DNA from 4 places in the Tepidibacillus infernus genome. Region 2 is predicted to be linked to each of the others. Evidence: riboswitches for the same ligand, from Rfam matches in the RefSeq annotation. Region 2 holds a riboswitch; each other region holds the start of a gene.
The links. A riboswitch is a leader RNA that binds a small molecule or an ion and turns the genes downstream of it on or off. The one in region 2 is predicted to bind S-adenosylmethionine.
Positions count from the first base shown of each region.

Region 1: it holds a riboswitch for S-adenosylmethionine, as region 2 does, so the genes downstream of both, metH (methionine synthase) here and TEPIDINF_RS02230 (O-acetylhomoserine aminocarboxypropyltransferase/cysteine synthase family protein) in region 2, are expected to answer to the same signal.
Region 3: it holds a riboswitch for S-adenosylmethionine, as region 2 does, so the genes downstream of both, TEPIDINF_RS08660 (methionine ABC transporter ATP-binding protein) here and TEPIDINF_RS02230 (O-acetylhomoserine aminocarboxypropyltransferase/cysteine synthase family protein) in region 2, are expected to answer to the same signal.
Region 4: it holds a riboswitch for S-adenosylmethionine, as region 2 does, so the genes downstream of both, TEPIDINF_RS01045 (ABC transporter substrate-binding protein) here and TEPIDINF_RS02230 (O-acetylhomoserine aminocarboxypropyltransferase/cysteine synthase family protein) in region 2, are expected to answer to the same signal.

Region 1 is NZ_JBLWFI010000001.1:1,671,939-1,679,648, forward strand. Features, by position in the region: gene TEPIDINF_RS08415 (BglG family transcription antiterminator) at 1-479, opposite strand, end outside; gene larC2 (nickel pincer cofactor biosynthesis protein LarC2) at 564-1,109, opposite strand; gene TEPIDINF_RS08425 (M23 family metallopeptidase) at 1,181-2,167, shown strand; SAM riboswitch class I at 2,223-2,324, shown strand; gene metH (methionine synthase) at 2,438-5,893, shown strand; gene TEPIDINF_RS08435 (MetS family NSS transporter small subunit) at 5,970-6,110, opposite strand; gene TEPIDINF_RS08440 (sodium-dependent transporter) at 6,110-7,591, opposite strand.
Region 2 is NZ_JBLWFI010000001.1:445,453-453,162, reverse strand. Features, by position in the region: gene TEPIDINF_RS02250 (RNA polymerase sigma factor) at 1-348, opposite strand, end outside; gene TEPIDINF_RS02245 (DNA internalization-related competence protein ComEC/Rec2) at 355-2,832, opposite strand; gene TEPIDINF_RS02240 (deoxycytidylate deaminase) at 2,930-3,430, opposite strand; gene TEPIDINF_RS02235 (CoA-binding protein) at 3,447-3,860, opposite strand; gene TEPIDINF_RS02230 (O-acetylhomoserine aminocarboxypropyltransferase/cysteine synthase family protein) at 3,924-5,210, opposite strand; SAM riboswitch class I at 5,275-5,379, opposite strand; gene TEPIDINF_RS02225 (helix-hairpin-helix domain-containing protein) at 5,420-6,064, opposite strand; gene TEPIDINF_RS02220 (DUF2533 family protein) at 6,142-6,411, shown strand; gene leuS (leucine--tRNA ligase) at 6,491-7,710, opposite strand, start outside.
Region 3 is NZ_JBLWFI010000001.1:1,718,056-1,725,765, forward strand. Features, by position in the region: gene TEPIDINF_RS08630 (sensor histidine kinase) at 1-847, opposite strand, end outside; gene TEPIDINF_RS08635 (response regulator transcription factor) at 837-1,511, opposite strand; gene TEPIDINF_RS08640 (hypothetical protein) at 1,683-2,354, shown strand; gene TEPIDINF_RS08645 (M48 family metallopeptidase) at 2,476-3,750, opposite strand; gene TEPIDINF_RS08650 (MetQ/NlpA family ABC transporter substrate-binding protein) at 3,858-4,694, opposite strand; gene TEPIDINF_RS08655 (methionine ABC transporter permease) at 4,719-5,375, opposite strand; gene TEPIDINF_RS08660 (methionine ABC transporter ATP-binding protein) at 5,362-6,390, opposite strand; SAM riboswitch class I at 6,478-6,591, opposite strand; gene TEPIDINF_RS08665 (hypothetical protein) at 6,715-7,170, opposite strand; gene TEPIDINF_RS08670 (hypothetical protein) at 7,387-7,665, shown strand.
Region 4 is NZ_JBLWFI010000001.1:192,274-199,983, forward strand. Features, by position in the region: gene TEPIDINF_RS01015 (TIGR02680 family protein) at 1-1,256, shown strand, start outside; gene TEPIDINF_RS01020 (TIGR02679 family protein) at 1,283-2,653, shown strand; gene TEPIDINF_RS01025 (glutaredoxin family protein) at 3,019-3,252, shown strand; gene TEPIDINF_RS01030 (metal-sensitive transcriptional regulator) at 3,325-3,615, shown strand; gene TEPIDINF_RS01035 (heavy metal translocating P-type ATPase) at 3,644-5,854, shown strand; gene copZ (copper chaperone CopZ) at 5,935-6,141, shown strand; SAM riboswitch class I at 6,236-6,339, shown strand; gene TEPIDINF_RS01045 (ABC transporter substrate-binding protein) at 6,437-7,480, shown strand; gene TEPIDINF_RS01050 (ABC transporter permease) at 7,495-7,710, shown strand, end outside.

The DNA of each region.
Region 1 (7,710 bases), 1.2 Mb from region 2:
GATAATGCAAAACGCCGTAGCTTTTCTTCTCCTTCAACCTTAATACCAACCTTGGTCTTTCGTATAAGTTGAAGTCCAAAACGATTTAGCCATTTTTCAATATTTTCTAGATCTTTTCGTATTACTGATTTACTAACATAAAATTGTTTCACTAAATCTTCAATTGTTATCTCTTTTTCTTGTCGTAGTAACCATTTTAGAATTTCCTTTTTTCTTTCATCTTCGGTTAGAATTTTTTCTTTTGAAATTTCATTCAGCAATTTTTTCTTTTCAAAAGGATCGACTTGTAGATATACACCAATATTTGGTTTCCTTATTAAAATGCCATTTGATTTCTGCTGCAACCATTGATCGATTATCTTAAAGTCGTTTCTTATAGTTTTTTCTGAACACTGATGTAAATCAGCTAATTCTTGAATAGTTACGTATTGATCATTATTTAAGAGAAATACTAACAATTTATATTGTCTGTCATTCATAAAATATCTCCCTTTTTATTTGATCCTTTTGTAAATAACTTTATCATAAAATGCCTGTAGAAATGATCATTCATCGATTAGCTCTTATTGTTCTTTTGCCCACTGATATCCTTTTTCCTTTACCAGATCATAGACCCATTTAATTGGAACCTGATGTTCTTTTGCTAACCGTACACAATCTTCATACTCAGGGGCTATTTGAACAATTTTGCCTTCTCGTTTCCCGATCTTCACTGTACATTTCCCCCACTCTGTTTCCACCTCTATAAATGTTCTTTCTAAACGATGAACTGTATAGGGAGTATACCTGATGCCTAGAGTGGTGGTTTCAAGAAAAAGAAAATCCATCACCTTTTCTCGAATTTCCTCTCTACATAATATATGAAGAACTTGTCCAGGACGATTTTTCTTCATGATCACTTGTACAATATATACATCATTTACACCCATACTAAATAATTGTTCCATGATATATCCATAAAATTCTGGATTCATGTCATCAAGGGAAACCTCTATCTTTACCATTTGTTTATCAATATGTTCATTTAGATTATTTTTCATATTCTTCATGATCTCCCTTACTATATTTTTCGAGATAAATTTCAGGTCAATTTTACCATTTTCCTTTATACATAGAAAAGGAAACTTTTTTAAAAACTATTTAAATGAATTGAACTAAAGATGATTTTGGAGAGATGGAAATGAGACTGTTAAACAAACGATTAATATGCACTTTAATAATTATCAGCTTAGTTTCAACGATTCCTATACAGAGTTTAGCTAAAGGAGAACAAGACGATCTGTTTCAAACGAGAATGGAGCTATATAAAACCATGGATAATATTTATCAAATCCCATGGTACTATATTGCAGCCATTGATCAGTATGAAAGAAATATTCAACCTGTCAGGCAGGATCTTCCTATAAAAAAAGGTCTAATCAGCATCTATTTTTCAAAAGAAAAATGGGCCGGTTTTCTCAATCCAAATCCCGAAGATCAAAATCCAATGCGAATTCAGTTTTTTAATGGTTTTGGTGTAGATGGGGATGGGGATGGTTTAGCTGATCGAAATAATGATGCTGATGTTCTTGTTGCTTTTTTAAATTATCTAAGTCGGTATGGGACGACAAAAGATAGCCTCAAGAATGCTTTAATGGATTATTATCAAAGCGAGTTACCAGCCAAAATCATTGATGAAATCGCTCTCATCTACAAAACCTTTAATACCCTTCAATTAGCAGAACGGGTTTTCCCAATTCCCAAATGGAACAGTTACTCCTATCGAAGTACATGGGGAGATACAAGAGGCTGGGGAGGGCGAAGAATACACGAAGGGACTGACATCTTCGCTTCTTATGGTGCAGCAGTACGAAGTGTTTCTTATGGGTATGTTGAAGTCCTAGGCTGGAATAAATATGGGGGGTGGCGTGTTGGAATAAGAGATACAAACAATATTTATTATTACTACGCTCATTTAACAGGGTTTAAAAAAGGATTAAAAGAAGGAGATATTGTCAAACCAGGTGATGTCATCGGATATGTTGGAAGTTCTGGTTATGGCTCTCCAGGTACGCAAGGAAAATTCCCCCCTCATTTACATTTTGGTATGTATAAATATAATGGCCGTCATGAGTGGGCATTTGACCCTACCCCTTATTTACGTGTTTGGGAAAGAAAAAGAAAATAGTTGACAATTTGCTGATTCTCGTACAAACTAGAAGAAATAACAAAAGCATACTTCACTTCTATCCAGAGTGGTGGAGGGATCTGGCCCTACGAAACCACAGCAACCGGTCGAATGACCATGGTGCTAATTCCAGCAGAATTTTTCTGGAAGATAGGAGAATCGTGAATACACGTAGCCCTCTCCTATTTTGGTGAGGGTTTTTTCATTATAAGATTCCTAGGGAATGTATATTATATGTATACATCTCCATATTATGAGGAGGGAGAAACAATGAACAAAATAGATCGTTTAAAACAACAAATGGAGCAAAAAATCCTCATTCTTGATGGTGCAATGGGTACAATGCTACAAAATGCTCAATTAACTGCCAAAGACTTTGGTGGAGATCAATACGAAGGTTGCAATGAAATCTTAAATCTAATCCGTCCAGATCTAATTAAACATATCCATCTTACCTATTTAGAAGCAGGAGCAGACATCATTGAAACGAATACTTTTGGAGCTACCCCAGTTGTATTAGCAGAATATGGACTTGAAGCCCGAACTGAAGAAATCAATCTTACTGCAGCAAAGATTGCAAAAGAAGCTGTTGATCAAGTTTCTACCCCCGAATGGCCACGCTTTGTCGCTGGCTCCATGGGGCCAACAACCAAAACCCTTTCTGTTACAGGTGGGATTACATTTGATCAATTATCGGATTCATATTATCAACAAGCAAAAGGATTAATCATCGGTGGTGTAGATTTACTTTTGTTAGAAACTGCACAAGATACACTTAATGTGAAAGCGGCTGGAATAGGAATTCAAAAAGCTTTTGCAGAATGTAAAGTAGAATTACCTGTTATGATTTCAGGCACGATTGAACCGATGGGTACCACTCTTGCAGGTCAAAATATTGAAGCTTTCTACATCTCCTTAGAACATTTGAAGCCCATTTCCGTAGGACTAAACTGTGCAACAGGGCCTGAATTCATGCGTGATCATCTCCGTTCCCTCTCGCAATTAGCTACAAGTGCAGTTAGTTGTTATCCTAATGCCGGATTACCAGATGAAGATGGTCATTACCACGAGTCTCCCAAAGCCTTAGCTGAGAAGATGTCGCAATTTGCAAAACAAGGTTGGTTAAACGTTGCAGGTGGATGCTGTGGCACTACACCAGATCATATCAAAGCTCTTTCAGAAACATTAAAAGAATTTAAACCTAGACGATTTCAAAAGGAACATCTCCCTGCCGTGTCAGGAATTGAGCCAGTTTTTTTAGAAAAAGAAAATCGTCCCCTCTTTGTAGGAGAACGAACGAATGTGATCGGTTCTAAGAAATTTCGGGACCTGATTGCAGACGGTAAGTATGAAGAAGCCTCTGAGATTGCCCGTGCTCAGGTAAAAGGCGGCGCACAAGTGATCGACATCTGTTTGGCCAATCCTGACCGTGATGAGTATTTCGACATGGAGCAGTTCCTACAATATGTAGTCAATAAAGTCAAAGTACCGTTTATGATTGATTCAACCGATTCAAAGGTAATTGAGCTTGCTCTAAAATATTCTCAAGGAAAAGCCATCATCAATTCAATCAATTTAGAAGATGGCGAAAGACGTTTTCAGGAGATCGTCCCACTCATTTTACAATATGGTGCATCCGTTGTTGTTGGAACGATTGATGAAAAGGGAATGGCTGTTACGAGTGAAAGAAAATTAGAAATAGCTAAACGTTCTTATGATTTGCTTGTTCATCAATATGGAGTAAATCCTCAAGACATTATTTTTGACCCATTAGTCTTTCCAATAGGAACAGGTGATGAAGCATATATTGGATCTGCAAAAGAAACGATTAAGGGAATTCAACAAATCAAGGAAGCTTTTCCTGAATGTCAAACCATTCTTGGCATTAGTAACGTTTCCTTTGGGTTACCCCCTGCTGGTCGTGAAGTATTAAATGCTGTTTTTCTTTACCATACAACACGTGCCGGCCTAGATTATGCTATTGTGAATACACAAAAGCTTCAACGCTATGCTTCCATTCCAGAGGAAGAAAGACAATTAGCTGAACAATTGATTTTTAACACAAATAAACAAACCCTTGCTCAATTTGCTGATTTTTATCGCAATAAAAAAGTGATCAAGGAAGAAACTAGTATCAGGTATCCATTGGAAGAACGGTTAAGTAACTATATCGTGGAAGGATCAAAAGACGGCCTGATTGATGACTTAAAAGAAGCCCTTAGCCGGTATACTCCTTTAGACATTATCAACGGCCCTTTGATGAAAGGAATGCAACGTGTTGGGCAACTATTTAATGACAATGAATTAATTGTTGCCGAAGTATTACAAAGTGCTGAAGTGATGAAAACGGCCGTTTCCTTCTTAGAGCCTTATATGGAAAAAAACGATTCTACACAAAAAGGAAAAATTCTACTTGCTACTGTAAAAGGGGATGTCCACGATATTGGGAAAAACCTTGTAGAAATTATTTTATCCAATAATGGTTACGAAGTAATTAACCTTGGAATTAAAGTACCTCCCGAACAATTAGTGGCTGCTTTTAAACAGGAAAAACCTGATGCCATTGGCTTATCTGGACTCCTTGTTAAATCAGCACAACAAATGGCCATCACTGCTCAGGATCTAAAAACCGCTGGGATTGATGTTCCCCTTCTAGTAGGAGGAGCTGCATTAACAAGAAAATTCACTGAAAACAAAATTGCAAATGAATATGATGGACTTGTTTTCTATGCAAAGGATGCAATGGATGGGTTAAATATCTTAAACCAGATTAGTGATGAAGCCTATAAAAACGAACTTATTGCTGAATTACGAAAACAGCGCCAAACAACTGCTGATATGGGTCATACTGACAATATAATAAATGATTCAGTCTTGACCAATAAAAGTATCAAGCGTTCATCAACCAGTCAAAACGTACCTGTTTTTCAACCGCCAGACTTCGATCGTCATATTTTGCGGAATTATCCAATTGATTTTTTGTATCCTTATTTAAATATGAGGATGCTACTCGGAAAACATTTAGGGGTCAAAGGAAATATTGAGCAACTTCTTGCTCATGGTGATGCTAAAGCTTTCGAGCTAAAAACAGCGGTCGAACAGCTACTAACGGAAGCAAAAAATAAAAACTTCATAAAAGCAAATGGAATGTATCAGTTCTTCCCTGCTCAGTCGCAAGAAAATGACATTCTTGTTTACGATCCAAAAGATTATTCAAAAGTGATTCAACGTTTTTCATTCCCAAGACAGCAAGAGGAACCCTATTTATGCCTAGCTGATTTCCTTCGACCTGTAGAAAGTGGTGTGATGGATTCTGTTGGATTCTTAATAGTAACCACTGGTCAAGGGATTATCGATCTAGCTTCAGAGTGGCGAGAAAAAGGAGATTATTTACGTTCTCACCTCTTGCAAGCAACTGCCTTAGAATTGGCCGAGGCTTTTGCAGAAAGAATACATCACATGATGAGAGACATCTGGGGCTTCCCGGATCCTTCAGAAATGACTATGGTAGAGCGGTTTGCCGCCAAATATCAAGGAATTCGGGTTTCATTTGGCTATCCAGCTTGTCCTAACCTTGAGGATCAAAAGAAATTGTTTGCCTTACTAAATCCTGAGGACATTGGCATCCACTTAACAGATGGCTTTATGATGGAACCAGAAGCTTCTGTTTCAGCAATGGTCTTCGCTCATCCCGAAGCCAGATATTTTACCGCTGTTAAATCTTAGTCATTATCTTTATCTACACAAAAAACCTCACTAGAACTTAGTGAGGTTTTCCTATTTAATCTAACATCCAAAAATTCTACTGATGACTTACCGCATTTTTTCCTGTTTGGTTTGAGGCTTTTTTTGATTTAGAGATAGCGACTGATAAGGCAACCCCTAAACCTCCCCAAAGAAGAGTAGCTCCAAAGATAAACATAAAGATTGCACCTGTGCTCATTAGAATTCCTCCCTTTTATAACCTGGAATGAGTTTCATCATGACTCCTAACACAATTGCAGCAATCGCAACTCCCCAACCAAATACGATTAGACTATTTAATGTATATCCTCCATATAGTTCAGTAAATTCCGTTTTAAAGTTTAGAACCATCATGACTCCTAACACAATTGGTGTGACAAAACGGATCATAATATCCCACCAGCTACCAATTGCAAAATCGGAAAGCGGGTTATTATGCTCACGAATCGTTGAAACCTTGAAGAACCAGCCAAGGAGAATAACCTCAACTAATCCTGCTAAAGCAATACCAAAGGAATTGATAAAGTGGTCTACAATATCTAAGTAATATAAACCACCACCGGTAACATAAAAGAGACTAAGCAAAAAGGTTACAGCAGTAGAAGCAACAACTGCCTGTTTTCTACTTAAGGAGAATTTATCCATCACTGCCGCAACAACTACCTCTAGAATGGAGATCGCTGAAGTTAATCCGGCAATCACTAATGCACCAAAGAACAAGACACCCATCAATTCGTTCATAGCAGGCAATTGGTTAATAATTTGTGGGAAAACAACGAAAGCTAACCCTACGCCTGCTTTTGCAACATCCTGTACAGGCACACCACTTGATGTAGCCATAAAACCAAGTACCCCAAACACACCTAATGCAGCTAAAAATTCAAAGCCACTATTGGATAGACCAGTAATGAAAGCACTATTGTTGATCTCTGCTTTCTCAGGTAAATAACTAGAATACGTAATCATAATTGCAAAAGCAATACTTAGACTAAAGAAGATTTGCCCGTACGCAGCAATCCAAGTATCACCATCAAAAATCTTGCTAAAATCTGGGGTTAATAAGACATTTAAACCTTCTGTTGCACCAGGTAATGTTACCCCACGGATTGTAAATATAATCATGATAATCAATAATAATGGCATTAAAAATTTGGAAATACGTTCAATCCCTGCTTTAACACCTCGATATAATATAAAGAAAATAACTGCCCAGACTACTAATAGAACGAAGAAAATGTGCCACTGAATTCCTCCAGTATGCCAAACTCCTTCTGATATGTTTAAATATTCTGAAAATAAAAAAGACTCAGTATCCTCACCCCATTTTAACCCTAGGGCAAACCATGTATAACTTGCACTCCACGCAATGATCGCAACATAATAGGTCATAATTACAAAAGAAATAAGTACCTGCCACCAGCCAAGCCATTCAGAATTCTTTAAGATTCTACGAAATGATAATGGTGCAGACCCTTTAAATTTATGGCCAATACCGAACTCAAGAATAAGGATCGGAATACCTGCTGTTAGAAGTGCGAAAAAGTATGGTATTAGAAATGCGCCACCTCCATTTGCATATGCTACATAGGGGAAACGCCAAATATTACCTAATCCAACTGCGGAACCAATGGCTGCCAGGATAAATCCTGCCCTGCTTCCCCATTGTTCTCTTTTACCCATGTGAATGACCTCCTTTGAAGTTTGTATAACTTTTATATGTTTTATATATTACAGCACTTGTGTGATAAAGAAAAGAGCAAATTTTTAAAAAAAATATATTTTTCATATAGAAACGCTTA
Region 2 (7,710 bases):
TTCCACCATCATCTTGTTTTCAATTTCTGTCTCTATATTTGAATGATTCGTTAATTTCATCTCAAAAAGATCAATCGAAACTTCCTTTTTATTTTTCCGATATTTATCCATACAAATATTGGTGGTAATACGTTGGACCCAGGTATGAAATTGAGCTTTTTCTTCAAACGTACTTAATTTAGTATATACCTTAATGAGAGCTTCCTGAGCGACATCCTTTGCATCGTGTTCGTTTCCCATAAAATAATAAGCGGTTTTGTAAATGGAATGCTCTATGCTTTTGAGTAAATCTATAAGTGCCGCTTGATTTCCTGTTTTTGCTAGTTGAACTAATTCTATATGATTCAAGATGCCTTAGCCCTCCTCTCTCAATTGACGAATCTTCGTTATATTTTGTTGCTGAATTTCATCATTTTTTATCTTTTTTTCAATCCGAAATCCATCATTATTGATATAAATCATGATGGCTCCATCTTGGTCTGTTCTCCATATGTTAATGTTTTGCTCTTGTAATCGTTGAACCACCTCATTAGAAGGGTGGCGATACAAGTTATTTTCTCCCACAGATATGACCGCTTCTTTTGGCTCTAGTGATTGTAACCAAAGATCTGATGTAGAGGTTTTACTTCCATGATGTCCAACTTTCAAAATATCAATAGGCTTCACATGATAAGTATCTAATATCTTGTACTCGCCTATTTCTTCTAAATCCCCGGGTAGTGCTATTGATGTATCGTAAAGTTTTAAAAAGGCCACTAACATGTGATCATTTTCTTTTAAAGAACCAGAGATATCGATTGGAATAAAAGTAAAGACTGACTCATTGTCTAGTTTAACATGTTGGATCTGATTAACGTGAATGATTTTTATTTTCTTTTCTATTAACTTCTTTTGAAGTTCCTTGCCCAGTTCAGTCCTAGGAAACTCTTTGCCTACGACGAATGTTCGAATCTCTAGTTGGTCAACTAAGGAAAGATACCCACCAATATGATCTTGATCTTCATGGGTTAAAACCGCCATATCCAAAACATCAATTCCCATAAAATGTAAATATGGTAAGATGATGTCTTCACCTGTGTCAAATTGATTCTTTCTTTTTTGCCAATCTTCTTTTTGAAAGGTTAGTGTTCCCCCAGCATCAATAAGCACTTGATCATTCCCTGGAGTCTGAATCAGAATACTGTCCCCTTGACCAACATCAATAAAAGTGACCATACCTTGCTTTGGCAAAAAAACTGGAATGATAAGCGCAACAACCAATAATAATATACTTATTTTCTCAAGTAGAAAGATTTTCTTTTTCAGATCATAGGAAATAAAAGCATTCTTCACTTCGTTTCTGATCAGTATCCAAAAAAACAGGGTATAGAGTAAAACAACTTTTATAAAGGGAAAATAGCCATAAAAATGAAATACAGAGAGTTTAGAAAATAGGTGAATAACCTCAAATAACTGACTTAATGTCCAGTTTAGAATACTTGCTAGCGGTTCAATAAGATTGAAAGAAAAAAAACTAAAAAAGAGCAAAGCAAAGCTAACCGGTATCACCATGCTAAAGATCGGCACAAAAAGAAAATTGCCTAACCATGATAGCAGCGAATACTGGTGAAAATAATAGAAGGCCAATGGAAATGAAGCGAATTGTGTGATGATTAGCACAGTCAAGGTAGACCTTAACCACCTTTGCTTAATCGGAATCCGTTTCTCCACTCTAGAATATCCCCAGATTAAGGTAAGGGTGACAACAAACGATAATTGAAATCCTATATCATAAATCCACATCGGTTGATAAAATGTCATTAGTATAAAAGCAGTTGCTAACGATTGTAGGGAAAATAAAGCACGTTTATAAATAAGACCATAAAACATCAATAAAGCCATTAAAGTGGCTCGAACAACAGAAGCACTTGCTCCTGTTAAAAACATATATCCAATTAAGACAAATCCTGCAGTTATAGCGATATGTTCACGTGTCAAGCCAATCTTTGTTAAAAGCCAGAAAATAACAAAGGTAATCATGGATAAATGTAAGCCTGAAATCGCCAAAAGATGGCTAAGCCCAAGAATAGAAAAATCCTCTTTAAGTTCCTCAGAGATTTGCTGATCTTCTCCTAATAGTAAGGCCTTTAAAAAACCAGCATTAGGTTCTGTATACAACTGATCGATTTGTAACGTTAATTTATCTTTCACACGGTTTAGGCTTGCCAACAAGCTAAATCGATCTGACACCTTTATCGTAGATGGCTGGTCTACTTCCACCTTCCAATAGACCCCACGTTTTTCTAAATAGTTGCGATAATCAAACTGTCCCGGGTTTTTGGCAGTTTGTGGCTTTTCCAACTTTCCATACAACATGATGCCCATGCCATTTTCCCACTCATGAACCTTCTGCAGTTCAGATTTTGTTCTAAGATAGATGTAAACAAGGACTTTTTCTTTAGAATTGATTGGAACTTCTTTTTGATCCCATTGATAGGAGATGGGACTTACCATCAATTTAACTAAATCACCATCAATCATTGGTGTTGCAGCAATATAGCCTCGGATTCCAATCTCTTGATCCTCTTGTACAAATTCATTTGAGAGTTGTGTCTGGTGTTGATCTTGATACAGAGTCATTCGAAAAAATGCAAAAATTATAACAGCAAATATTAACCATACTAGCCAATATTTTGACTTTCTATAGTAAGAGCCAATTGATAAGGCTACTAATAAGAAACCTAAACCTAAGCCAATAACCCAAATAAATAGGGATAGGTCAATCTGATAATAGCCAAGATAAAGACCAGTAAGCCAAAATAATGATAATAAGAATAAAGGATACCTTTGCATCAGGAAACATCTACCTCACATTACATGATTCCTATAGATAATTCTCTCTATTTCCTTGTTTCCCTTCCTTTTTTATCATGAAAAAAACCCTCCATCATTACTGAGGAAGGGCTGGCACACTATTTCTTAAATATTGTCGATATTGAATCTTTGCTTCATTAAAAAGGGCAGAAACTTTAGGATGGTCTTTTTCATAGACTCGCTCATATACAACTTCTTTGATACCGCTATTTGCTAACATCTTCGCACAGTTATAGCAAGGGGAATCCGTTACAAAAACAGTAGCATCTTCTCGATCCTCGCGATTGGTAAACAAAACTAAATTTACTTCTGCATGAATGGTTCGAATACATCTTTCTTTTTCTACACCATTTTCATGATAGTGTTCGATTAGACACCCCTGTTCGTAGCAATCAGCGACCCCTGAGGGGCTTCCGTTGTAGCCTGTACCCAGCAATTTCTTGTTTTTAACAAGGATTGCTCCAACATGTCTTCTCGGACAAGTTGCTCTTTCAGCGACGGTAAAGGCCAAATCCATAAAATATTCATCCCAGCTTTTACGGTAATGCTGATCTTTTTGCTCTTTTTCTTTTCCCATCCTAAACTTCATTCCTTTAAAAGAATAATCTTCCATGTTCAATCTTTATACAGCGATCCATAACCACTTTTAAACCTTTATCAGAAGCTTCCTTGGCCGCTTTTTCATTAACCACACCTAATTGGAACCAAATTGATTTTGCTCCGATTTCAATCGCCTCTTCTACAACAGGCATGACTTGATCAGCACGACGGAATACATCAACCATATCGACTGTCCCTTTAATTTCTTTTAAGGAGGCAACAGCTTTTACTCCTAATACTTCATCGATGGTTGGATTGACTGGAATAATCTCAAAACCATGATTTAATAAATACTCAGCCACTCTATAGCTATCACGATCAGGTTTATTGGATAATCCTACAATTGCGATACGTTTTGTTTCTTGAATCAGTTCTTTGATTTGTTCATTTGTTGTTAAAAGACTCATGGAAAGCTCCCCTTTTTATCATTTACCTATACAATATTGTATTTCTTAGGAATAAGTCAATAATTATTCTGCTAGAGCCTGTTCAAGATCAGCTAATAAGTCATTAATATCTTCGATTCCAACAGATACTCGAACTAAATCATCTGATACACCTGCAGCTATCTTTTGTTCGTTTGTTAACTGGTGATGAGTTGAACTACTTGGATGGATAACTAAGGATCTAACATCACCTACATTTGCAGCATGGGTAAATAATTGAACCTTATCGATGAAGCGTTTTGCTGCTTCATATCCACCTTTTACACCAAAGGTCAGGATACCTCCTTGCCCATGATCTAAATATTTCTTGGCTAAGGTATAGGTTGAATGATTCTCTAAACCAGGATAATTCACCCATTCAACTTGCGGATGCTGAGATAAAAAGTTTGCTACAGCTAACGCATTTGTACTATGTCTTTCCATGCGAAGAGAAAGCGTTTCTAACCCTTGAATTAACAGAAATGCATTAAATGGTGCCATGGTTGCACCAATATCCCGATTTAATTGTGCCTTCAATTTTGTAATATATGCCTGTTTTCCGACATGTTCTATATAGCTTAGTCCATGGTAGGCAGGATCTGGATCGCTTAATCGCCTAAATTTCCCATTGTCCCATGGAAATTTTCCACTATCTACGACAACTCCCCCGATCGTATTACCATGCCCTCCAATATATTTGGTTGTGGAATGGATCACAAGATCTGCCCCAAAATCAAATGGACGTAATAATACAGGGGTTGCAAATGTATTATCCACAATCAATGGAACTCCATTTTGATGTGCTAAATTAGCTAATTCCTCTATATCTGGAACATCTAAAGAAGGATTACTAATGGACTCAATATAAAAAGCTTTCGTTCTTTCATTCACATGCTTTTGCCATTGATCTAAATCATTTTGATCTACAAAATGAATCGTAATTCCTAATCTTTGTAATGTATATGTAAATAAGGTGATGGTACCCCCATACAAGTTTTTGGAAGCAATGATTTCATCTCCAGTTTCAGCAATATTAAGAATAGATAATAATGCTGCCGATTGTCCAGAAGCAGTAACTAAGGCACCTACTCCTCCTTCTAAAGCTGCCAAACGTTGTTCTAATAGATCTGTTGTTGGGTTACTAATTCGGCTATAAATATTACCTTCTTGTTCCATATTAAACAGGGCAGCAGAATGCTCTGAATTCTCAAATTGGTAGGCTGCCGTTTGATAGATTGGAACATTTGTCGCCCCTAAGTGTTTACTTGCAGTATACCCTCCATGAATTGCTAATGTTGCTAGTCCTTTCTCTTCTTTCCTTAATTCTGTCATTTTTAATTCCTCCTTAGAAAAAAATAAAACCTCTTTCAAAGAGAAAGAGGTGTAAAACCTAATTCTCTTATCTTTCAGACTTTCGTCTGCTGGAATTAGCACCTTCACAATTAACTTGTGGGGTTGCCGGGCTTCTTCGGGCCAGTCCCTCCGCCACTCTGGATAAGAGTTTATTATGTAATTGTAAAATATTATAACACATTATTCTGTTAATGCACTGAAATTTTTTCTTTTATTTGTTCAAAAGTTTTTTGGCCGATTCCTGGCACATTCATCAGATCTTCAATCGTCTGAAATTTACCTTGTTTTGTTCGGTATTCTATAATAGCTTTTGCCTTAGCAGGACCAATTCCATCTAATTGCATCAGCTCTTCTTCACTTGCTTGGTTGATGGAAATTGTTTCAGCATTTGATTCAAAAGATACACCTAATCCAGAAGATACACCATTTAGTGTTTCTCCTTGAACAGGGACAAAAATGACCATTTCATCTGCGATTTTTTGAGCTAAATTGACTTGGTTTAAATCTGCATTTGCTAAGGTCCCTCCAGCAAGATCTAACGCTTCTTTTACCCTTGACCCCTCTGTTAATTGGTAGATTCCTGGTTTTGCTACTGCTCCTTTCACATCAACTACTATCTTCTTAGGATTTGTCATTTCCGTTTGCTTTACTTCTCCTTGTGGGGTATCCCCTTTTTCGGTGGATAACTCAACTAAAGGTTCATCCGCAAACGTAGGTGGCTGTTTTTGATGATAAGAGATGTATTGACTAATGATGATAAGTAAAAAAATAATCAACAGTCCGAGTAAGACTTTTTCTCTTTTTGTAAACCGTATATTTGGGAGACTTCCCATTCTTCTTCCCCTTTCTACTACTGCATTTTTTTAATTATTGATATAAAATAATAGAATCAAAAGGTTGAGGTGATAAAATGAATAGCGTTCATTTGGAAATATCAAAAAAAGTAAATGAAAAAGTTCATGCCATCGAAGTATATAAACAAATGGATCAGCAGCGTGAACGGATTATAGATGAATTACTAACCGAATATAAAATAGGAAAAAATGTAGATTTAACTAAGTTAAATCAATGGACTAATGAAATGAATCGATACGCACTAAAGAATCAGCTTCCTTCTCGAAAAGAAGTAACAATGGAAATGTTCACAGCATATGCGAATAAAATGAAAACACATTCCTAATATTTGATAAAAAGCATAAATTTCCTGCTTTTTGTACAAAAAGACTACTGGTTTGTCCAGTAGTCTTTCTTATGATTTATTAGCTAACAACAATATTGACCAGTTTTCCTGGAACGACAATCACTTTACGGACTTCTTTACCAGCCTTCCATTCTTCTAATCTTGGATCAGAAAGAACTTCCTTTTCTAACTCCTCTTTGGAATAGGAAGTCGGAACAACCATTTTTCCTTTGATTTTTCCATTGATTTGTACTGCAATTTCCACTTCATCTAACACTAAATACTCTTCTTGATATGTTGGCCATTTTTCTTTATGAATACTTTCCCTTTGTCCCATCATTTGCCACAATTCTTCTGCCAGATGTGGTGTCATCGGAGCAAGTAGAATGACAGTGGTTTCAATCGCTTCTTTTAGCAACCCTTTATTGCCATCCTCTGGATAAACATAAATTTTGTTTACTAACTCCATAATTGCGCTAATTGCTGTGTTAAAGTTATCTCTTTCATCAATATCTTCAGTTACTCGTTTGATGGTAAGATGAATCATGCGGCGAAGCTCTTTTTCCGCATCAGTTTCCACTTGGTATGGATAAGTCTGTGTAAGGGTTTCTAGATGCTGTTGTACCATTCTCCACACACGATTTAAGAAGCGATGACTTCCCTCTACTCCTGAATCGCTCCAATCTAGATCTCGATCAGGTGGTGCAGCAAATAGGATAAATAGACGCCCTGTATCAGCACCATATTTTTCAATGATCTCATTTGGACTAACGACATTCCCTTTTGATTTGGACATTTTTGCTCCGTCTTTAAGTACCATTCCTTGAGTAAGAAGGGACTTAAAAGGCTCTTGGAATGAAATAAGACCTGCATCATAAAATACTTTTGTAAAGAAACGTGAATAGAGTAGATGCAATACAGCGTGTTCAATTCCACCAATATATTCATCAACTGGAAGCCATTTATTTACTTGTCTTGAATCAAATGGTTTGATCTCTTCATGAGGGCTTGCGTAACGGAAGTAATACCATGATGAATCAATAAATGTATCCATCGTATCTGTTTCTCGGTGAGCAGAACCCCCACATTTCGGACAAGTTGTATGAACAAATGCTTCTGAAGTGGTTAAAGGATTATCTTTACCGTTAAACACTACGTCTTCTGGCAAAATAACAGGTAATTGCTCAAGAGGAACGGGTACATTTCCACATGTTTCACAATACACCATTGGAATAGGTGTTCCCCAATAACGTTGACGAGAAATAAGCCAATCACGTAAACGATAAGATACAGTTAATT
Region 3 (7,710 bases), 1.3 Mb from region 2:
TAGAAATTAACTTCCGAGAATAATCATCACGTTCTTCAGACCCAGACTCTACCTCCATTTCTAATACATCGATGGACGATAGTAAAACGCTTAACGGGGTTCGTAACTCATGAGAGACATCAGCAGTAAATTGATTTTGTTTCGTGTAGGCCCTTTTGATGGGAATCATCGAACGTTTAGACATCAAATAACTAATGAAGATGGCAATCCCAGAAAATAAAACCGCAAGACTTACTAAAAGAAAAAGTAATTTTTTAAATAAATAGTTGTTATCTGTCACATTTTTCCCCACATAGAGTACACCTACAAATTGACCTTTTACATAGATGGGACGACCAGTCATTAATAATTGAAGGGAGCGCTTCTTGATTAGCTTATCATTCTCTTTGTTTTGAACACGATTAAACTCAAAAAATGATAACGTTTCATAACGAATCTCATTTTCTAGTGGCCTCCAACCCTTCAACATACTTAATAAATCAGATCGTAGAGGACGAACAACTTCATCGCCAAAAATGAGACGACCCTTTGAATCAACAACATAGTAAAAAAATTGATCTTCACCAATCACAATAACATTTTGATTCATAATATTCGTCTGATTCGTTAAACCATATTGTCCCAAATAGCGGATCAAAACACTTAGTTCTTGATCTGCTAAGGTTTGAATATCATCGTGCTCTTGATCAGAAATAATCATGTAAAATACGGAATAAACAACAATAATAAATAGAGTAAGAAAGAAAATAATCATTCCACTATATAAAATCGTGAGACGAATTTGGGTTTTTTTAAAGAGATCCTTTTGCCAACGTTCTCGTAGCTTTGAAAAAAATTTAACCTTCAATTTTATACCCCACCCCACGTATACTTATAATCAATTCCTGTTGATTGAATAACTCTAATTTCTTTCTAATTAATTTAACGGTTGCATCAATGGTCTTATCTGAGACATTTGTATAATATCCCCATACTCGATCTAGGATTACTTCTCGAGTGAGTACTCTACCCTTATTTTTTACCAGCAAGTCTAATAGTTGGAATTCTCGTGGGGTAAGTTGAACCTCTATTTCTTCTCTTTTCACCGTATAGTTGGTCCGATTTAATTCTAGTCCTTGAATTTCCACTTTTTCTTCCATGATTGGTGCATAATTACGTCTAGAAAGGGCTCGAATCCGGGCAAGTAATTCTTCAAATTCAAATGGCTTCACTAGATAATCATCAGCACCAGCATCTAATCCTTGTACTCGGTCATGAACTGCATCTTTTGCGGTAAGCATAAGAATAGCACCTGTATATTTCACTTCTCTTAGACTTTTGCAAACATCGAGTCCACTTTGTATCGGCATCATCCAATCTAAAATAACCACATCGTAGTGTGATTGTAAGGCCTGATCATATGCATTTTTTCCATTTGTTACCCAATCTACATGGTAGTTCCCTTTTTTCTTAAGCATATGTACGATTAATTCACCAAGTCGATCATCGTCCTCAGCTAGTAAAATATTCATCTTTCCATACTCCTTTTTTGTAAATCCTTAATCCTTCTTTAACAACATTCACCTTATCATACCCAAAAGAAAAAATAATGAAAAAAATTATCTTTTTCACTATAATTTCATTCTACTTGTCTATATTAATAACGCAAAATTAAATTTTCAAATCAAAGGAGATGTTTGATCATGAAAAAATTAATTCCCATTACCTTAGGTATTGCGCTTTTAGCAACAGCTGGTTCAGTCTTTGCAAAAACCACAGGTACCGAAGAGGTTCTATCCGCAAAATCGTCTTCAGTAGTTCAATCTTATTATGACCATGGTTGGCATGGAAAAAGTACACCATTTCAAAACGACGAATTACTATCCCTTTTAAAAATCAATGCAGAAACCTTAGCACAAGAATTAAAAGCTGGCAAATCATTAGCTAACATTGCTTCGGAGAAAGGCGTTTCTGAACAAAAAGTGATTGACCTTTTAGTTAAGCAACACGAAGAAAGAATTGATCAAGCCGTTAAATCAGGTAAGATGACAAAGGAACAAGCAGATCAAATCAAATCCACATTACAAGATCGGGTCAAAGCTAGCGTTGAACAAACAGGTGGCTTCAAAAGAGGGTTTTATAAAGGAAAAGCGTTTCATAAAGGAAACTTAGATGATGTAGCAACTACACTGGGTATGTCTCAAGAGGAGCTATTGAGTGAATTAAAAGCAGGTAAATCTATTGCAGAAATCGCTAAAGAAAAAGGCATCGACAAGCAAAAAGTCATTGACTCTCTTCTTGAAAAAGAAAAAGAGCGCATTACCAATTGGATTGATCAACCCTGGAAGATAACGAAAGATAATAAACAAAATTAAGGAAAAAATTGATTTTCGGTAAAAGAAAAGGCTGTTCCTTAAAAAGTCGTTTTAACTGACCTTTTGGAACAGCCCTTTTCATTTTACACTTAAATTATCTTCTTCCTCGAAAGTTTTCGTTTCATTTTTGGTCTTGTTTCATCAATTGCATTTCTTGACTAATGGTATATAATCTTTCTGCCATGGTAGGATGAGAATATAAAAAGATTTTAACGAGTTCTGGCGGATTCGGTTCGGTTAGACTATTCACAGTCAGTTTTTGAAAAGAGGAAATCGCTGCTTCAGCATTTTGAGTCATTTGAATACCATATTGATCTGCTGCACGTTCAGATTGTCTAGAAATCGTATTTTCAATTGGGGAAATGGCAAAGGTAATGACTGAAAAAAGTAACAAAAATAACGGAAGTGAACGAAGATCTCCTACTTTTTGCACTCCCCATGCATAGCCAAAACGATCTACCAACCAGTTGATCAACAGATAAAGTAAATAAAGGAGTATAAATGAAGATAATATAGAACCAAGCAGCATCCAATAAATATGCTTATAAACATAATGCCCCATTTCATGAGCCATCACAAATAATATTTCGTCTTTTTTTAATTTCTGCAACGTGGTATCCCAGAGCACAATCCGTGCATTAGACCCTATTCCTGTTACATAGGCATTCATTGCCGTTGTTTTTTTAGACATATTGACTTGAAAGACTTGGTTAGCTGGAATGTCAGCTTTTTTGGCAATTGCAATAATATCTTCTTTTAATTTTTGATCTTGAAGGGTTTGAAAATCATTAAAGATGGGATCGATGATCACGGGTTGAACAAAAAACATCAAAATGGTGATCGGTATAGAGATAAGCCAAAACCAGAACCACCATTTTTTTGGTGATTTTCTAATCAAAGTGTACAGTAACCAAACCATTGGTACCGTTAAAACGAGGTCAACAAAAAAACTCTTTCCCTTATCCCATATCCATTGCTCAAATGGTTGAATACTAATTCCATACTCTCGAGATATTTTATAGGAGTAATATTGGATGGGAAATTGTAATAATGCAATCAAGAGACTAAGCAGGAACACATAAATACTCGTTTGTACCAATAAGGACCGTTTACTTAACTTATTCGCTATCATGTAAAAACTTGTGGAAAACCCTAATCCCAGAATAATAAGATAGATCGCCCATTCCCATGGTACCCCAATAAAAAATAAAAAGTCCTTTATCCTTGAAAAGATGGTTGCTGTATGGAGCTGCTCAACACTCATGAAACTGGTTGGATCGGCTGGACCACCCACATAAGCCTGTGGTAAATCTTGTTGACTTTGAAATAAATAAAGATACATCAAAACGCCATATATAAGCAAGAAAATTGTAAATCCTATGTAAAACTTTTTCAAACAGCTCGCCTCCTTACATGATCTAATTTATATATATGCAAAGTTGTACAAAAAAACTCCCTTGACAATAAGGGAGTTTTTCAAACAGTTCGCTTTTGCGTGTATTCTTAGAATGCAGGTACAACAGCACCATTATATTTTTCTTCAATAAATTTCTTCACTTCTGGTGAAGTTAAAGCTTCTGCTAATTTTTTAAGATTCTCGTTATCTTTGTCTTCTGTACGAACAGCCAAAACGTTCGCATAAGGTGAATCAGCATCTTCAATAAATAGAGCATCTTTTGTTGGGTTTAATTGTGCTTCTAAAGCATAATTTGTATTGATAACAGAAATGGTTACATCATCTAATGATCTAGGCAACATTGGTGCTTCTAACTCTTTAATTTCAAGATTTTTTGGGTTTTCTACCACATCTTGAACGGTTCCGTTAATGCCAACGCCTTCTTTTAATTTAATTAACCCTGCTTTTTCTAATAAAGCCAAAGCACGTCCACCATTAGTTGGATCGTTTGGAATTGAGACGGTTGCTTTATCCTCTAATTTGGATAAATCATCAACTTTTTTAGAATAGATGCCCATTGGCTCAATATGAACCTTAGCAATATAGGTTAAATCAAGACCACGATCTTTAGAAAAAGACTCAAGATAAGGAACGTGTTGGAAGTAGTTTGCATCAATTTGTTTTTCTGCTAGATCTGTATTTGGTAAAACATAATCTTGATATTCAACAATATCTAATTTAATTCCTTGCTTTTCTAATAAAGGTTTAACGACTTCCAAGATCTCTGCATGTGGTACAGCTGTAGCACCCACTTTTAAAGTCACTTCTTGTTGTTGTCCACCATTTTCACTTGCACCTTGCTGTTCATTAGTTGAACCTGAACCACAAGCGGCTAAAGTTAAACTTAATACTGCAATTAAAAATAAAGCTAAAAACTTTTTCATTTTAAAAAGCCCCCTTATATAATTTTATTTTTTATCTAAAACTTTGGAGAGATAATCTCCAAAACTTTGAACGATTTGAACAAGAATTAAAATAACGGCTGTGGTAACCAGCATAACTGGCATGTTATATCGTTGGTACCCATAGCGGATTGCCATATCACCTAGGCCACCACCACCTACAACACCTGCCATAGCTGAGTAACCAATTAAAGTAACCAAAGTTACTGTAATTCCAGATACAATGGAAGGTAAACTTTCAGGCAAATAGACTTTTCTTATGATTTGCCAGTTACTAGCCCCCATGGATATCGCTGCTTCAACCACTCCCCGGTTCACTTCTCGCAAAGAAGTTTCAACCAAGCGAGCGAAGAAAGGAGCAGCACCGATAATTAAAGGTACAGATGCAGCAGTAGGACCAATACTGATTCCTACAATAAATCTTGTAAAGGGAATCAATAAGACAATCAAAATAATAAAAGGTATCGATCGAAAGATATTAACGATTGCAGCAATCACTTTATTGATTGTCCCATCTTGTAATATTTGGCCTTTGTCGGTTAAAACAAGTAAAATGCCTAACGGCGTTCCTAAGATAACGGTAAATAGTCCAGATAATCCAACCATATACAAGGTTTCCAAAGTGGCTTGCCATAGCTGTAGCCATTCTCTATCCGTTAACACTTTGAACCACCTCCACTTCTACCTGGCAAGACTCTAAGAATTTAATTGATTCTTTTAGTTTTGCTTCAGAAGTTTGAACTTGAATATAAAGTGAGCCATAAGAAGCACCTTGAACATATTGGATATTTCCCTCTAAAATATTGACTTCAATTCCCAAGGTTTGCACCCATTTACTAATAATCGGTTGACTAGCTGTTTCACCAACAAATGTACATTTTAAAATAAAACTATCTTTGTCTAATGGCAAATGCTCAATCGTCTCTTTTGTCCTTTGATGTTCGGTAACTTGTTTTACAAATTCTTTCGTTATTTCTTGTTTCGGATGAGTAAAAACCTCTAGAACAGGACCTTCTTCAACAATTTCCCCACCATCGATCACAGCAACTCGCTGACAAATCTTTTGAATGACATGCATTTCGTGAGTAATTAAAATGATAGTAATTCCCATTCTTTTATTGATCTCTTGTAGCAATTCTAATATAGAATCGGTCGTCTTCGGGTCTAGTGCTGATGTGGCTTCATCACTTAAAAGTACTTTTGGGTTATTCGCCAAAGCTCTTGCAATACCTACCCGTTGCTTTTGTCCACCACTCAACTCAGAAGGATATGCATTGGCTCGCTCGGTCAACCCAACCAAATCGATCAATTCTTTTACCCTCTGATCGATCTCCTTTTTAGGAACCCCTGCGATTTCGAGTGGGAAGGCAATATTTTCTGCAACTGTTCTTGACCAGAGTAAGTTAAAGTGCTGAAAAATCATCCCGATTCCTTGGCGGGCTTTGCGTAGTTCTTCTGGTCGTAATTGATCCATCCTTTGCTCATCGATCCAAACTTCACCTTCTGTTGGACGCTCCAACATATTGATTAAACGGATTAAAGTACTTTTCCCTGCTCCGCTATAACCGATAATGCCATATATTGCCCCTGATTGAATATCCAAGTTAATCTCTTTTAATGCAACCACTTCTTGAGTTTTGGACTTAAATATTTTTTTTACTTTATGAAGTTTTATCATCTATTCACCAACTTCTACTTTCTTCTCAATAAGAAAAGCCCCTTCTGAAAGCATCAGAAAGGACCAGATTATTCGTACAAGTTCCTTCCCTCATCTTTCAGAACAAATTTGTTCTGCAGGAATTGGCACCTTACCATGTACAAAATACATGTTGGTTGCCGGGTTTCATTGGGCCAGTCCCTCCACCTCTCTGGATAAGGAGATATCCATTTATTCACTTTAAACCATTTACGCATTTCAATGCATTAAACACTATACGAATATTAACATCTGCTACAAGCCTATGTCAATTGTTTTTTATTGTTAATTTTCTCCAAACTATAACTAAATTGCATTTGTCTTTTTTGAACGCCTAGAAATAAAATCAATTTTTTTCGCTAATAAATATAGGCTTTTTGTGGAGTTGGATTTGATGGTAATTTTGCTGGTACTTATCATTTGGCGATAACAATGGATGGTTAGTTTTGTAGGTTCATATTTTACAGAATGAATCGCTTTAGCTGGTAAATCAATATAAGCATATTTAGGTTCTAAAAAGCCAATAAATATGCTTTTGCTGTATACGATGATATCCATTTCTGCCAAAAACCGCTGGTAGTCTGTCATCATTTCTTTAATCTTCCCCTGATACAAGATAAAATCAAAGCCATCCGTTTGTAGGGGAATGACATTAGACTGTTTCTTTTCTACGGTTTTTGGTTTTTCAATATAAAAGTAATACCCTAAAACAAGGAGGAGGAGCACAAAAAAAGAGGTGATAAACGAAGTTGCTAAACTCATTGTTTTCTCTCCTTTCATGGGTTTTATCTAGTTATTTCTACCTTGCCCGTTATAATCATCCCTTATTCTGTTCTAACATTGCCATTATTTGTTGAAAAGTAATAGCTAATTTTTGAAAAATAGCGTATATTTAAAGAAAATAAACAGGTAAATACGAATAATATAACAAAAGGAATAGGATAAAAGATCAACTGAGGATAAAGGGAGCGAATGAAAATGAAATTTGTTTGCCCTTTGTGTAATAAAAAAATTAACGATTTTGCTGGTCGCTGTGAAAAATTGATTGAATGGTTTTCAAACCTTGATGGAAAAGGATTATGGAGAATTCGTTATCTCAATCACTATGAATATCAATTCTTAACAGATGAGGATTTTGTGTCTTTACAATCTAAAGAAATGGTGATTCTAGATGAAGCGAATCATTGGCAGGAATTTGACCCCAAGACGCTTTCAGGAGTTAACTCTGTTGGTCAACGCACCTCTATTTTTAGTTAAATTGTCATAAGGAAGAAAAAAGCCACCATTTTAGGCGGCTTAATT
Region 4 (7,710 bases), 250 kb from region 2:
CAGAACAGCTCTTTCAAAAATGGTTAACCATTTTCACAGAGGATGATCGATTACAACTGGTGAATGTGATCGAGGATTCGTCTATTCGGTTAGAAGAAGAGCATATTGTGAGTCGTGCTAAACAAGTCTTAAATCAATATGGTACACTACTCCAAAACCTAGATCGCGAAAAAGTGAATCAACGATTAACAAACGTTTATTATCAAGAACAGAGTGTGCTCGTAGAATATCGTCTTACCCAAGATACGATCTTTGAGATCAATGAAGAGATAAGTATTGATGATGAAAACATCATCATGAAATGGGATCAATTAAAACAGAAGGCAAGACGAATTCAACTGCTTATGGAGTATAATGGTAATCGTGTCAGTCCTTATTATGTTTTAACTCAAATCGATAAAGATATTGAATTGCAAAAAGTAATATTAAGTGAAAAAGATCGCGAATTATACGAAGAAATTATTTTAAATAGTGTAGGGAGAATCATTCGCGCTAGAATTAATCGGGCAGAACAATGGGTGGAGAAAATTAACCGTTTAATGTCTGAAAGGGATACATCAAGTGGGTTGACCTTTTCCATTCGATGGAAACCTAAGACTGCGGATATAGAAGAAGAATTGGATACTAAAGATTTAGTTGATCTTCTTCGTCTTGATTCTAGACTATTAAAAGCAGAAGATATGAATCGTATCACCACCCATTTTCAATCTAAGATCACTCGTGCCAAAGAAGTACTTGAAGAAAAAGGTTATGGAGAAACCTTGCACCAAATGATTAAGGAGATGTTGGATTACCGCAAATGGTTTTCATTCACTCTTTATTACAAAAGGGAAGGAGAACCAAAAAGAGAACTTACAAACAATGTCTTTTATACGTTTAGTGGAGGCGAAAAAGCTATGGCGATGTATATTCCGCTATTTTCTGCAGCTTATTCTAGGTATCTGGAAGCCCGTGATGACGCACCATATATCATCTCTTTAGATGAAGCCTTTGCAGGTGTGGATGAGAATAATATTCGTGATATGTTTGATCTAGTAGAGAAACTAGGGTTTAATTATATCTTTAATTCACAAGCCTTATGGGGAGATTATGACACAGTATCTCAATTATCGATCTGTGAATTAGTTAGACCGAAGAATGCATCTTATGTTACAGTTGTTCGCTACCACTGGGATGGTAGAAGATTGCAACTATTGAAAAGCGAAGGGATTGAAGAAAATCGTCTGGATCAAGAAAAGATAAAGTATATGGTGTAAAAAGAAGTTTAAAGGGGAAGTAATGCATGGATAAGCTAAACCATTTAACCAGTGAAGCGGTAAAATACTTCAAACAGGAGAAAGGTTTTCAAACACTTTTTCAACTATTGATCAACAAATATAAGAGCCTAGGAAGAATTGGGGGAAAAGTTACCATCGTCAATGTGAATGAACAGGAAAAAGAGGTACTTTCCTCTTTTTTTCGTAAGGACTTTTCCAAAGAGAAATCAATCTCCATCTCATTTTCACAGTTTGAAAAGGCACTTGAAAGGACAAAGTTTGCAGGAATTGATGTTAAGGATTTATTAGATGGTTACATTGGACATCCAATCATTTCGCAGGCAGAAGAAAAAGAACGCTATGAACGACTTAAAGCTAATTTTTTTGAGGAATTTAAACAACGATACAACGACCCACTTGCTCAAGGCTTTCTTCAACATATTCAAGAAAAGGGGAATGGAGTAAGAGGATTTCATCTTGCTTATGATAAAGATCGGGATTTATTTAAGAGTCAGTTGGAACAAGTGATAAAAGCCATTTCTATTTTAACGTTTCGTTTAGAGACAGATACTAGAACAAAAGACTATATTCGATTGCCTATCTTTGCCTACCAAGTGACACAAGATCCTCATGGTTTTGACCTGGATACAGATCAAGGTCGGTTTCTTATTGTGGCTTTACAATGGATTCGACAGTTGGAAGACCAAGATTATGAGATGGTAAGTTCGTTGACGGCTGAAGATGTTAGTGAATTGATGCAATATTTTAGAATCATTCGCGATGATATATTGAATTTTGTCACTTGCACTGGTATTTTAGGTTTTTGCGATGATGGGACGCCAGAATCGTTATGGTGGGAGGCATTTAAGGGGAATCATGTTATGAATGTTGCATTAAGGGAATTGATTAAACTCCATTTCTTTATACCCGGTGTTACGTATCATTCAAGAAAAGCCAATGTTGTTTTTGTTGTTGAAAATTCTGGTGTTTTTTCGGCAATCATCGACCAATTACAATTACAAGAGTCTCCACCAATCATATGCACTCATGGGCAATTTAAACTCGCTACCTTGATTTTACTAGATTACCTTGTTCAGAATGATGCTATTATTTATTACTCTGGAGATTATGACCCTGAGGGCCTTCAAATGGCTGAGAGATTAAAAAACCGGTACCCCGAACATGTCCAACTTTGGCATTATGAAGTTGATGAATATATGAAAGCAAAGTCAACCGTTGAATTATCTGATACGCGGCTTAAAAAATTAGAGACAATAACACTAAGTGAATTACTACCATTAAAAGAACAAATAAAGATAGAACGTAAAGCAGGGTATCAGGAAAAGTTAATTCCTAAACTAATAGAAGATATAGAAAAGATGATGGAAGAGTGTTAATACTAGGGGAAATTTTGTGTGTAGGAAATATTTAAGGAGATACTCAATCGCTTTGATCACATTGAGAACCAACTGAATGGTTTTGACGTGGAACTAACGTTTTAAGAGGATATTATGAATTTCCTCTCCAAAAATAGTTAACTATTTAGACACAATATTGACATAGACATGACTAAATTAGAAAGATTATAATTTATAATATACTACACGGGGGTATGGGTATAATTTGTGATGGATTTTTGTTTAGAGAAAATATTGATTTGGACAAATTAAAAAAGAATTAAAATTGAATTAGGATTTATGGGTTTGAGGGGGTGATATGGATGGAAAATATTACATTAGAACTATTTACAAGGCCAACATGAATAGATTGTCAAGCGGCGAAAGAGTTTCTTTCCCAACACAATATTGACTATGTAGAACATGATCTTAGTATTCATCCTGAAAGGGAGGATCTACTAAAAGAGGTTTCTGGTACAAGAATTGTTCCTACCTTTGTTTTTCAAAAACCCGGTTTATTTGGCCTTTTTAAAAAGAAAAAAATACTTATTGGTTTTGAAGTGAACGAAAAAGAAATAAAGAAATTACTTTTAGGATAGATTTTCCATTTGAGTTAACTTTACACCCTTCAATAGATACGGTATAATTTAATACATAAAGGGGGTAGGGGTATGGAAAACTTAAATGAGCATATGCACCCAAATGAGATGAATCAAAAAATTCTTCAACGTTTAAAACGAATCGAGGGACAAGTGCGTGGTATTCACAAGATGGTAGAAGAGGATCGTTATTGTGTAGATGTCTTAATTCAAATTGCAGCTGTACGTGCTGCTTTAGACAAAGTTGGATTATCCTTATTAGAGAGACATACACACGGATGCGTCCAAAAGGCAATTAAATCTGGTAATGGTGATCCTGCGATTGATGAATTGATGGATGTTATTAAATTGTTTATTAAATAGATAGATAGTCATCAAAGGAGTGAGTAAAATGGTGACGGAAGCAAAGGATCTTGGCTATGGTGTAGCAAAGGAAAAAGTAGAATTAGATCTAATTGGAATGACTTGTGCTGCATGTTCCTCACGAATCGAAAAGGGATTAAATAAAATACCAGGTGTTTACTCTGCTACAGTCAACCTGGCGCTGGAAAGAGCAGTTGTCGAATACAATGCTGAAGAAGTAGATGTGGATGATTTTATAAAGAAAGTTAGGGACTTAGGATATGATGGAAAAGTTCATGAGGATGAAGTGGATCAACAATCTGCTAAGGATAAAGAATTAAGTAAAAAGAGAACCAAGTTGATCATTTCTTCTCTCTTATCCCTTCCCCTATTATGGAGTATGTTGGGTCATTTTGGGGTTATGTATTTGGTGCCAGAAATCATCATGAACCCATGGTTTCAACTTCTTTTAGCAACACCAGTTCAATTCTATATTGGTTATCAATTCTATCATGGTGCTTATTCTGCTTTGAAAAATGGTAGTGCTAATATGGATGTCCTTGTTGCATTAGGAACATCTGCTGCTTACTTTTATAGTATTTATGGAATAATTATAGGCACTCATCAACTTTATTTTGAAACGAGTGCAGTCCTGATTACGCTCGTTTTATTTGGTAAATATTTAGAAGCCTTAGCGAAAGGTCGAACATCTGATGCGATTAAAAAATTGATGAGCTTACAAGCAAAGACTGCGATGGTTGAAAGAAACGGAGAACCGATTGAAGTTCCAATTAAAGAAGTGGTAAAAGGAGATATCATCATTGTTCGCCCTGGGGAAAAAATCCCTGTTGATGGTGAAATTATCGAGGGCTATTCGTCTGTTGATGAATCCATGATTACAGGGGAAAGTATTCCAGTCGATAAGAAAGTTGGCGATATTGTCATTGGGGCTACAATCAATAAGCATGGTTCTTTTAAGTTTAAAGCGACAAAGGTTGGGAAAGATACAGCCTTAGCACAAATTATTAAAGCGGTAGAACAAGCCAATAGTACGAAAGCACCCATTCAACGGATGGCTGATGTGATTTCGGGGATATTCGTGCCGATTGTTGTGGCCATCGCTATTTTAACCTTCTTAGGTTATTACTTCTGGCTAGATCCTAACAATTTTGAACATGCCTTAGTGAATGCGATAGCCGTTCTCGTTATTGCTTGTCCATGTGCATTAGGTTTAGCAACACCAACTTCTATTATGGTTGGGACCGGTAAAGCAGCTGAACATGGGATTCTTTTCAAAGGTGGAGAACACTTAGAAAACACTAAAAAAATCAATGCGATTGTATTAGATAAAACAGGCACCATTACCAAAGGGGAGCCTGAATTAACAGATTATATTCCGATTGATGCAAGTGAACAGGAATTATTACAATATGCTGGTTCCATTGAAAAAACGTCTGAACATCCGATTGGTAAGGCAATTGCTAAAGGCGTAGAAGAAAAAGGAATCGACTTGCTTCAAGTCAAAGATTTTGAGATTCTTCCTGGCAAAGGTTTAAAAGCAAAAGTGAACGATACGATGGTTTATGTGGGAACACGTAAATTAGTAAGAGAAATTGGACTTGATCCAGCAGCTATTGAAGAAAAAATGGCTCAATTAGAAGCACAAGGGAAAACAGTTGTTTTAGTTGCTACTCCTGATAAATTATTAGGAATCCTTGCAGTGGCTGATACGGTAAAAGCTGACTCAAAAGAAGCCATTGCCAAATTAAAAGAAATGGGTATCAAAGTCGTGATGATTACCGGGGATAATCAACGTACCGCAAAAAGTATAGCTCAAGAAGTGGGTGTTGATGAAGTTCGTGCAGAAGTAATGCCTGAAGATAAGGCAAAAGAAGTTGAATCCTTAAAAACTCAAGGATATACAGTTGCCATGGTTGGCGATGGCATCAATGATGCTCCAGCATTAGCTACTGCAGATGTAGGGATGGCAATTGGAACTGGAACAGATATAGCGATTGAAGCAGCCGATGTTACCTTAATTGGTGGGAGCTTAAAAGGGGTTGCAGATGCAATCTATATTAGTAAACAGACCTTAAAAAATATTAAGCAGAATCTATTTGCTTCTTTATTCTACAATTCAATTAGTATTCCAGTAGCAATGGCAGGTCTATTAGCACCTTGGATTGCAGGAGCTGCGATGGCAATGAGTTCTGTCTCAGTCGTTCTTAACTCCTTACGATTAAAAAATATTAAATTTTAAAAAAACAAGGTTATTGACTATTGTTTGTTACCCTAACAAGGGTTTCATATAATCATTCATCTATAATGGAGGGATTTTAAATGGAAAAAGTAATTAAAGTAGAAGGTATGACATGTAATCATTGCAAAATGGCGGTAGAAGGGGCACTAAAAAAATTAGCAGGGGTCTCCAATGCGGTTGTTAGTCTTGAGAACAAAAATGTAACGGTTTCTTTCGATGAGGGAAAAGTAACTTTTGAACAAATGAAAGAAGCGATCGAAGACCAAGGCTATGATGTTGTTGCATAATTAGAATAATCATGAAAAAACTTTTTGATTGTAGCACATTAATGGATTGACGATTTTCTATGAATCACAGTATGATCAATTACATATTATCACGTTCTTATCCAGAGTGGTGGAGGGACTGGCCCAATGAAACCCGGCAACCGATTTGTATGATACGGTGCTAATTCCAGCAGAACAATTTGTTCTGAAAGATAAGAAGAGTTATCTTAACACCTCTTCTTATGAGGTGTTTTTTCTTGCAATATGCAAGGACAATCCTGACTAAATTAGTCAAGTTTATACGTTAAAGGGGGAAATGGAATTGGTAAAAATTTTAGGGGCACGCCGATTACGGTGGGTAGGGATGTTTGTAATGATCATTTCTTTATTTTTAACCGCCTGTGGAGCAAACAAGGAGCAGCAAGCAAATACAAATCCACAAACAAAAGAAAAGCTACGTATTGGTTATTTAAACGTGATGGATGATGCTCAAGTGATGCTTGCTTATGATGCAGGTTTTTATGAAAAGAATGGGTTAGAAGTGGAAGTTCAAATCTTTAATAGTGGGCCTGAAATGATTAAAGCGATTGTTGGAGGACAATTAGACGCAGGGGTGCTTGGATTTACAAATGCTGTTACATGGGCTGATAAAGGTGCTGATTTAAAAGTAATCAGCGGTGCGCAAATGGGTTATCACAGTCTATTAGTGCGAAGTGATCGTAATATTAAGACGATACCAGATTTGAAAGGAAAGCAACTAGCTACACAGAAACAAGGGAGCACAGCAGACATCGTGCTAAATGGTGTTGTACTGAAAGAGGGTAATCTTACACGTAATGATGTGAATATGGTTTATGTTTCACCAAGTGTGGCGATCCAATCCTTAACAGCTGGGAAAGTAGATGCTGCTTTTCTCTTTGAACCATATGATCGAATTGCTCGTAAAACCATTCCTGTAACGCCACTTTATGATGTTGGAGAAGAATGGCCTTTCCCATGTATGGTGGCAATAACCTCAGGAAAAATTCTTCAAGAAAAACAGATTGCGATAAATAAGATGTTAGATGCTCAAAAAGAAGCGATTGAGATGTTAGAAAATCAACCAAAAGAAGCAGCAAAAATATTGGCAAAACGTTTTATTGAAACAGAAACCATCGATACAACAAATGGGAGAATCAATTCAGTAGACTTAATCGCTGAAGCAATTGAAGCTCAAACCTTTAATTGGGAAATTACTCAAGAGAATATTCAACAAATGAAAGATATTGTACAAATGATGGTAGATCAACAAATGCTATCAAAACCTCTAAATGTAGAGGATATTCTTGATTTATCTTGGCAAAACAAAAAACAATCTTAAGATGGTGACTTCAAGTGAAAAAAGAATCACAAATCATCAAGTCTATTGCTAATCAAACCATATTAAAACCGAATAAAAAGGTCAAGCGTCTAAGTATAAAATCGACACTTCCATATGTTTATGCGATTGTTACACTACTCGCTATATGGCAAATTACCGCATGGTTTTTACCAAACTTTTTATTACCAGATGTAGTTAATGTCTTTCAGCGATTTCTTAGTGAAGTAAAA